DNA from 2 places in the Mycobacterium sp. Panama NTM2 genome. Region 2 is predicted to be linked to the other one. Evidence: predicted binding sites of a transcription regulator. Region 2 holds the regulator's gene; the other holds the start of a gene.
What was found. The regulator LexA, encoded in region 2, represses DNA repair genes until DNA is damaged. The targets are predictions, from matches to a motif close to CGAACANNTGTTCG.
Positions count from the first base shown of each region.

Region 1: the regulator LexA is predicted to act here: its motif matches at 1,653-1,666, upstream of ACXYX3_RS17345 (HNH endonuclease signature motif containing protein).

Region 1 covers NZ_CM135953.1:3,673,665-3,678,250, reverse strand. The annotation lists gene ACXYX3_RS17350 (acyl-[acyl-carrier-protein] thioesterase) at 1-278, opposite strand, end outside; gene ACXYX3_RS17345 (HNH endonuclease signature motif containing protein) at 290-1,648, opposite strand; gene ACXYX3_RS17340 (class I SAM-dependent methyltransferase) at 1,760-2,356, opposite strand; gene ACXYX3_RS17335 (PE-PPE domain-containing protein) at 2,362-3,681, opposite strand; gene ACXYX3_RS17330 (CocE/NonD family hydrolase) at 3,956-4,586, shown strand, end outside.
Region 2 covers NZ_CM135953.1:2,130,727-2,135,312, reverse strand. The annotation lists gene ACXYX3_RS10175 (alpha/beta fold hydrolase) at 1-471, shown strand, start outside; gene ACXYX3_RS10170 (PhzF family phenazine biosynthesis protein) at 529-1,221, shown strand; gene nrdR (transcriptional regulator NrdR) at 1,228-1,692, opposite strand; gene ACXYX3_RS10160 (LysM peptidoglycan-binding domain-containing protein) at 1,850-2,338, opposite strand; gene lexA (transcriptional repressor LexA) at 2,547-3,254, shown strand; gene ACXYX3_RS10150 (LGFP repeat-containing protein) at 3,274-4,586, opposite strand, start outside.

The sequences.
Region 1 (4,586 bases), 1.5 Mb from region 2:
GCCGAGCACCACCGGCTGAAGGTCACCTCGTTGGGGAACTCGATCGGCTCGATGACGTCGATGACGGTGCGCTGAACCAGCCAGTGCGGGTGCTCTTCCGCTTCTCCGGCATCGACGAGGTTTTCTGCACCCACCTCTTGGATGTAGCGGGCCACCCCGTCGAGGCGCAGGTTGAGGTCGTCGCCGACATCTCCCGTCGCGACCCGCCACGAGGTGGTGTACACATAGCCCGACTCGGGGCGCGGGCTCAACCGACGGTCGACGTCTTCGGTGCTCATCGCCGGTCAGCCTACGGTCCGTGGTCGTCTTCGGGCAGGAGGTGGCGTTCGGGGTGGTGGTAGCCGTTGGTGCGGCGTTGGCCGGTGTCTAGGTCGGGTGGGGGGAGCCATTCGGTCTGGCCGCGGTCGTTGATGCGGGTGGTCCAGCCGGTCTGCTCGACCATGCGGTTGTCCGGCCCGCAGGCCAGGGTGAGGTTGGTGATGTCGGTGGCCCCGCCGCGCTTCCAGTCCTCGATGTGGTGGACCTGGGTCCAGTAGCCGGGCACGGTGCAGCCGGGGCGGGTGCAGCCCCGCGCGGAGGAGTGCAACACGATCCGCTGCGCCGGGGAGGCGAGTCGTTTGGTGCGGCCGAGGTAGAGCGGCTCGTTGGTGTGCTGATCGAACACCGCCAAGTAATGGTGGGCGTGGGCGGCCATCCGGATCAAATCCGCCATCGGCAACAGCGAACCCCCACCGGTCACCGCCACCCCCGCACCCTTCTCGAGTTCTTGGAGTGTTAAGGAAACAATGACCGTGACGGGTAACCCGTTGTGGGAGCCGAGGTCTCCGGAGCTCAGCGCCATCCGGCCGACGGCCAGCCACGCGTCGTGGTTGCGTTGGGCTGCACTACGGGTGTCGGACCGGCGCTGTTCGTCAGCGGGCTCTGCGTCGACGCAGGGGGTCTCGTCATCAGGATTGGACATCCCCGGAGCGGCGAGTTTCGCCTGGATGGCTTCGTAGGTGGCGCGCCATTCGGGGGTGACCCACCCGGTGAGGCGGCTCATCCCGTCGGCCTGCTGCTCGCCGAGCTTAAGGCCGCGTCGGCGGGCCTGGTCGGCGTCGGTGGGTTCGGGACCGTCTTGGTCGATCATCGCCGCCAACCGATCGGCGGATTTCTTCAGATCCTCGGGGGTCAATCCCGCACCGAGCGACGCCAACTGGCGGTCGGCGGCGGCGCGGGTGTCGACGTCGACCCACCCGGGCAGGTCCTTGTGGAACGTCGCGATCACCGCGACATGCTCGGCATCCAGGGCGCCGGTCGCCTGCGCGGCCGCTGTTGCCTCCCAGGCCGGTGGCAGCGGTTCGCCGGTCAGGGCTTGCCGGGGCCCCAGGTTCTCGGCGTCAGCCAGGCGTCGTTTCGCCTCACGCTCGGACACCCGCAGCGCGGTGGTGAGTACTTTCTTCCACGATGCCTCCCCGAGCCGACGGGGCTCCGTCTCCGCAGTGAGTCGAGCCAGAATCTGGTGTTCCAGCGCCGGGACAGACCGGATCACTGACGTGACCTCCGCCATCGCAACCACCAGGTCGCGGTGGGACAGCCCGTCGCAGGCGTCGTGCAGGATCGCGAGTTGAGCCCGCATTCCCGCCACCGCGTCCGCCACCACATCCACGTCTCGAACAATAGTTCGAACCACCGACAAGAAGAGCCTCGGATGTGACGACATATGCCGCTGGGGCAATTGAGGCCAAAGAGATTGCAGTGACCCACTGACAGAAACGGATCAGCCGTCGCGGGGCTTCGTCCACCGCATCAGGTAGCGGTAGTACAGCGCGCGGCGGATCGTCACACCCGGCAGCACCTCGGACGCGGAGCGGCGGATCTCGGCCAGATTTTCACGCGGATCGGCGACGGCCACGCCGATGTCACGCGTCTCGCGGTGCCACCACGAGCCCAGGCGTACCGCCGGCAAGCACAACGCGGACCACATCCAGTCGGCGACGGTCGTGTTCGCGCTCAGTCCGACCACTGCGAGGTCACCGCCGGGCCGCAGCATCTGCTTCGCGGCCGCCAGTGTCGGCCGCAAGTCCAGATGATGCAGGCTGGCGACAAAGGTGATGAGGTCGAATCGCACACTGGTGGTGGCGATTTCATCGAACGTGCTCTCGACGACGGATACGCCCGCGACGTCCGCCAGTCTCGCGCGTGCTCGCCGAATCGCGTCAGGGTCGGGATCGATGCCGACGACGGAGCGGGCCACCGGCGCGAGCCGCGACACGAGAAGTCCGTCGCCGCAACCGACGTCGAGGACGTCACGGCCGTGGGCGCGTGCCAGTACCCACGGATGGTAAGCGGTGTTGTGGTTCCAGTACGGGCCCATCCGCCTCAGTCCGCGGTATCGGCGTCGTCTCCGTCTGCTGCACCGTGTGAGTCGGCCGGGGTCTTCGAGACCTCTCTCTGTTGAACGGCTTTCGATTGCGAAGCGTCCTCACGCTCGGCAGCGCGCGCTCGAATTCGCTCCAGCCGACGCTCGCGACGCGTCTCCGCACCGGTCGTGGCGCTGTCGGCTTTCTCGATCTCGGCCTTGTCGGTCGACTCGACCTCAGGAGCTTCGGTGTCCTTGTCCGACAGGGCTTTCAGACCGTCGCGAACCGCGCCCGGCACTTTTGCGACCGTCTCGGCGAGTTCGCCGACCGTCGGCGCGAGACGCGCGGGCCGATACCGACTCGGGTCGGACGGGATCGGGTTGTTGTCGTAGTACGCCGAGTCGACGATCACTTTAAGCAGGGGCTCGCTGACGTCGGCGATCGCGTCGCCGAAGGGAACGACGTCGCGGATCAGCCGTGCCAACGGCAATTCCTTGGTGGTGTAGGTGACGTAGGTAGTGTTCCCGCGAGTCGTCACGTAGGCGACCACGCGGTCACCGTCAGGAGCGTCGCATCGCGCGTCGCTACAGGGCATTGCGTCCGCGCTGCCGGCGAGCACCGCGCAGGTGCTGGCGCCGCCGCAGGAGACGGTCGGGCGTCCCGCCTCGTCCACGGGAAGGTCGATCTGGTCCTGCTCGCGATAGCCGTACAGATAGGCGACCAAAGAGTTCACGTGGGCGACGAGGTTCAGCAGGTCCGCGGGCGCATTCGAGTTGTAGTTGTACTGGTAGGCGATGTCGACCACCGCGGCAGCGGCGGTGTCCACCGGCGAGGGAAACGGGTTGACCCCGATGAGCGAGAACCACGGGTAACGCGTGCCGAATCCGCCATCGGGCCGCGACACGTTGTTGTCGAGGACGAACACGCTCGAGGGCAGCGCCGGATCCTGGTGGCGATCGAGGCGCGACAGCACCACGCTGGCGTTCGCGGCGCCCCACCCTGACGCGAGAACCGCGTTGGCTTCACCCGAGTGCGCCTGAAGCGCCGCGTCGATCGCCGCGGGGCCGCCACCGAAGGGCACGCCGATCAGATCGGCACCCGGCTGGCCGCCGGGGTTGTACGGCGCCTGGTTGAACAGACCCTCGAAGAAGTTCTCGTTGCCGCTGCCATCCGGATGGGTCGAGCTGCCCACCACGATCAGTGCGGACAGGTCCACCGGAAGTGCCGAGAGCGCTGTCGGCTGCACGCCTGCGACACCGGCGACCGTTGCTGCGACCCCGATCGCGGCTGCGCTGACGACGCCGGCTTTGCCCCGACCGCTCCTGCGATGTTTCGCCATGTTCCCGTATCCTCCCCCGACGCTTTCGGGGTCACCGTATCTCACCGGCAGTCCGAGGCGTTTGCCGAAGAACCCCCGGTGGCCGTTCGCTGATACATGACCTGGCGTGATCTGCCGGTCACGGCGCAGCGTCAATGCTGTTGTGGCTGAGGCGGAAAGTGTCAGCCTCGGACAATTGACGCTGTCATAAATCTCTGGCCGGATTTCGCTGTGATCATCGCGTCGTCGGCGTAGTGTCTGCCCCGTTTCCGATGGTGACGGCGGAGGTTGTGTCATGAGTGCTGCTAGCTATATCGGTCGCGTGGGCGGCCTGGCGATCGCCCTGGGAGTGGGGACCGCGATCATCACCGGGCAGGGCGTGGCGTATGCCGACGACACCGGGGCGTCCGTCTCACGCCCGTCCCAGTCCCAGTCGGATTCTCCGCGGGGCGACTCGGCCACGCTCGACACGCGGCCGGTGGGCAAGCACCGCAGCACCGAGCGCACGTCGCTGTCGGACACGGTCAAGGGCATCGCCGACCGGGTGGCCGAGCAACGCCAGAAGCGAGCCGAGGCCAGAGCGGAAGCCGGCGCGGACGACGCCGACTCGGCCGACGAGTCTCCCCGCAGTGGCGGCTCCGACCGTCGCCAGAAGCGCTCCGACACGGTGGAGAAGAAGCAGGTCTCATCGGAGGTCGACGCGGTATCGGCGCCGTCCGACGACCCGGAACCCGCCGCGGAACAGCCCCGCGTTCTGTCCTGGCTGCAGACGCCCCGCGCGGTCGCGGGCCGCGAGCAGGCCGCCGAGCCCCGGGTGCGGACCACGCTGTGGACGCCGCGCAGCCAAGACGTCCAGGAGGCGCCCGCTCGCACCGTGGTTTCCGGCCTGCTGACCGCACTCGACCGGGCGTTCACTCCCGCGTCGT
Region 2 (4,586 bases):
GGCGCGGGTCGCGACATCCCGGACATGCTGCGGATCCTCGCCGATCTGCCGGAGCCAACGGCCTCGTCGGCTTTCGCACGGACGTTGCGCGCCGTCGTGGATTGGCGCGGCCAGGTCGTCACGATGCTCGACCGCTGCTATCTGACGCAATCTGTCCCGGTGCAATTGATCTGGGGCAGCGGCGATTCGGTGATTCCGGTCGGACATGCCGAGATGGCCCACACCGCCATGCCCGGCTCACAACTCGAGATCTTCCCCGGTTCCGGGCATTTCCCTTTCCACGACGATCCGGACCGCTTCGTCGAGGTGGTCGAGAAGTTCATCGACGGCACCCAGCCCGCGGTGTACGACCAGGAGTATCTGCGCTCGCTGCTGCGAACCGGGATCGAGGAGAGCGCTCTGTCGGGCTCGGTGGACACCCGCGTCGCGGTGCTCGATGCGATGGGCGCCGACGAGCGCAGCGCCACCTGAGCAGGACTGTCGTCTCAGCGTCGCCGCCACGGCGCGTCCTCGTCGTAGCATCGGTTCATGGCCATCGACGTGACTGTGCTGCGGGTCTTCACCGACGAGCAGGGCGACTTCGGTAACCCGCTGGGCGTCATCGACTCCGCTACCGTGTCCCCTGCGGACCGCCAGCGCATTGCAGCCGAATTGGGCTACAGCGAAACGATTTTCGTCACCATGCCCGAGTCCGGCAGCCGCACGGCGCATGCTCATATCCACACTCCGACCACCGAGTTGCCGTTCGCCGGGCATCCGACCGTCGGTGCGGCATGGTGGCTCAAGCAGCGGGGCACACCGATCCGGACGTTGCAGGTGCCTGCCGGGCTCGTCCAGGTCGAGTACAGCGATGCCCTGACCACGGTGAGCGCACGGGCCGAATGGGCCCCGGAGTTCGCGATCTACGACATCGACGACCTCGAGTCATTGGCCGCCGCCGATCCCGACGACTATGGCGACGGTGATGCCGACGAGTACTACCTGTGGACCTGGCGCGACCGGGATGCCGGCGCCATTCAGTCGCGGATGTTCGCCCCGGGGCTCGGCATTCGCGAGGACGAGGCGACGGGCGCAGCGGCCGTGCGTATCACTGAATACCTGAGCCGCGACTTGACCATCGTGCAGGGCCGCGGCTCGGTGATCCACACGGTGTGGAGCCCCGAAGGATGGGTGCGGGTGGCCGGGCGGGTGGTCGAGGACGGCCACCGCGAGCTCGACTGAGCGGCCTCAGCCGTTCGCCGACACCTCGCGGTGCGCACGCAGAGCCTCGATCTCGCGCTCGAAATCCTCGGCCGAGGAAAAGGACCGATACACCGAGGCGAATCGCAGGTAGGCCACTTCGTCGAGATCGCGCAGGGGACCCAGGATCGCCAGTCCCACTTCGTGACTCGGCACCTCGGGAGATCCGGTGGCGCGCACGGCGTCCTCCACCTTCTGCGCCAGCAGATTGAGTGCGTCGTCATCGACCTGCCGTCCCTGGCAGGCCCGCCGCACACCCTTGATCACCTTCTCGCGACTGAACGGTTCCGTGACGCCGCTGCGCTTCACCACCGCCAGCACAGCGGTTTCGACCGTGGTGAACCGGCGCCCGCATTCAGGACACGAGCGGCGACGGCGGATTGCCTGGCCCTCATCGGTTTCTCGGGAATCGACGACCCGAGAATCCGGGTGACGGCAGAACGGACAGTGCACCACCGCTCCTTCACCGCACCGACGGACCACTTCGAACGCCTTCGAGCGTACCTGCGGCGACGGCACGCAGCTCAGCACAGGACCCATCGGCGCGTTCCAGACCGAGATGTCCACGATCGCCACGGCGCTGCCTACCGGCGAGACTGCTCGTCCGCGCTCAGGCGATCGGTGCGATCAACGTCTGACCGGCGGTCAGCGCGACCGTCTCGAGCTGGTTGAGTTCGCGGATCTGGGCGACCACATCGGTCACCGGCGCATGCGGAGCGACGCGCTGAGCGACCTGCTGCAACGACTCTCCGGTGTGCACCTGGACGACTGCCAGCCGGCCAGGAACCTCTGCCTGCGGCCCGACCACGCCACCGGCCTGAGCCACCAGGCCCAGCCACAGCGTGATCGCCCCGGCCACGAGCGCCAGCAGAACCGTGGCCGCGGGCGTGATGGGACGGCGGCGATGCGAGGCCCGCGACACGAGCACGCCGCTGCCGCGGTACTGCAGCGGAGCGCCTCCAGGCCGCTGGCGGCGGCGCTGCCGGCGCGCCCTGACGGTCCGCCCGTTCAGCGCGGCCGCGCTGGCCGGGCCGATCCGCACAGGACGGGCACACCGGCCTGCGGACTGACGGACATCGGGCGTGTGGAGAACGGTCATCTGACTGCCTTTCGCTCCGGGATTCGCTCTTGTGTTCGAACCTTACTCGATCATGTGTTCGATGAATAGAACACGTGATCGAACTGTTGCGAACGCTAACGGAGGGCACCGACACGTCGATCCGGCCACATCCTCCCGATCAGGTACCGGACGACACGCCTCGAACACATGTTTGATTACGCGTGCGTCGCGCGTTACATTCGTGACCATGAGCGACGACAGCAGCGACACCACGGCCGGTCCGGACTCCGCCAACCGACGTGACCGCGGGTCAGGCCTGACCGAACGTCAACGCACCATCCTCGAGGTCATCCGTTCTTCGGTGACCACCCGCGGTTACCCACCGAGCATTCGGGAGATCGGCGACGCCGTCGGCCTGACGTCGACCTCATCGGTGGCACACCAACTGCGCACGCTGGAACGCAAGGGCTATTTGCGTCGGGATCCCAACCGTCCCAGGGCCGTCGACGTGCGCGGCCTCGACGAGGTCGTGGCGCCTCCGGTCATCACGACGGAGGTCTCCGGCTCGGACACGCTGCCGGAGCCCACGTTCGTGCCGGTGCTCGGACGCATCGCGGCCGGCGGTCCCATCCTCGCGGAGGAGGCCGTCGAGGACGTGTTCCCGCTACCCCGGGAGCTCGTCGGGGAGGGCTCCCTGTTCCTGCTGAAGGTCGTGGGTGAGTCGATGGTCGACGCAGCGATCTGCGACGGCGACTGGGTCGTCGTGCGGCAGCAGAACGTCGCCGACAACGGTGACATCGTCGCGGCCATGATCGACGGTGAAGCGACCGTCAAGACGTTCAAACGAACCAAGGGTCAAGTCTGGCTCATGCCGCACAACCCGGCGTTCGACCCCATCCCCGGCAACGACGCTGCCGTTCTCGGCAAGGTCGTGACCGTCATCCGCAAGATCTGACCGTCACCGACGGGGTTCGTCAGCCTCCGCGGACGAACCCGTTGGTGCGCGCGATCTCCTCTGTGGCGAACCAGATTTCGGCCCGCACCTCGTCGTAATCGGCACTGCCGGGACTCCAGTACAGACCTGATCTGGTGTCGGCCTTGATCGGATACCCGTCGGGAATCGCGTCGGGATCGTCGAGGGGCAGATGCAGCGCCGTGCCCATCGGTGCGATGTCGTCGTCGTCGATGCGGGCGTGCCTGCCGGTGTCGGTGACCTCGTCCCGCTCGAGCATCGGAGCGATCAACGGGGCGGCGGTCAGAGCCGACGTGGCGGCGTCGTGATCGCGGTCAGGATCGTGGTCGTCCACCGTCACCGGCGCGTCGTACACCTGCTCGTCAGCTGGGGACTCTTCTGCCGCCGGCTGCACGAAGTCGTGTTCGGGCGCCGACTGAACCCGAGTCGGAGCGGTGTCGATCGCATCGGGGTCGTCCTGCTCGACGAAGGGATCGTCGCCGTGATCGGTCGGCTCGGACTGGTCGGTGGCGGTCGACTCACCGAGCCCCCACAGGCTCAGCCCACTCGGTTCATGGCCGCCGGCTGGGGTCACCGACCCCAGACCCTCCCGCGCGTAGCGGTCGCCGAACAACGCGTCCTCCCCCACCTCGGAGTTCGCGGGCTCGTAGTCGTGGTCGTGGCCCTCGTTCAGGCCATCCCGGTCATCCAGATCATCCCGGTCGTAGGCAGGCAGTGCGTATGCGTCGTCGTGCTCGCGGCGTCGACGCCGGGCAACCGCCAGCCCGACCACCGCGAGTATCAGCAGAATTGGGATGATCGCCAGCAGCCACCACCACGTCCACCGAACCCCGGAACCGGAACCGGAGTCCCCCTGCGCCGCGGGGGTGGCCTCGGCCGCCTGCTCTCCCGGAACCTCGAGACCGGCCAGTTGCTGGGCGAGGTTCGGCGGTTCGGTGCTGAACCGCTTGGTGGCGGTGTCGTAGGTGATCGCGCCGCCGCTGAACTTCTGGGTGATCTCGTCCCCGCTCTGGGTCTGATCGTCGACCGGGACACCGAGCTCACCCGTGGCCCCGCCGAGCTTCTCCCACGCGGCGTTCATGGCGCCCCGCACGATCACGGCACCGTAGTCGGGAGTCCAGAAGATCACCGGCTTGTCCGCTGCGGCGAAGCTGCTCATGCGGCTCGCCGGAGCGACTCCGCCGTCCTTCTCGCCGGTGATCGGGAATCCCAGGTCTCCCTCGGGGCCGCCCACTCTTTCGTACTTGGCGAGTACCTGACCGGTGACGACGTTCGCGCCCGTGGCCGGGCTGTAGAAGATCTTGCCGTTGACGA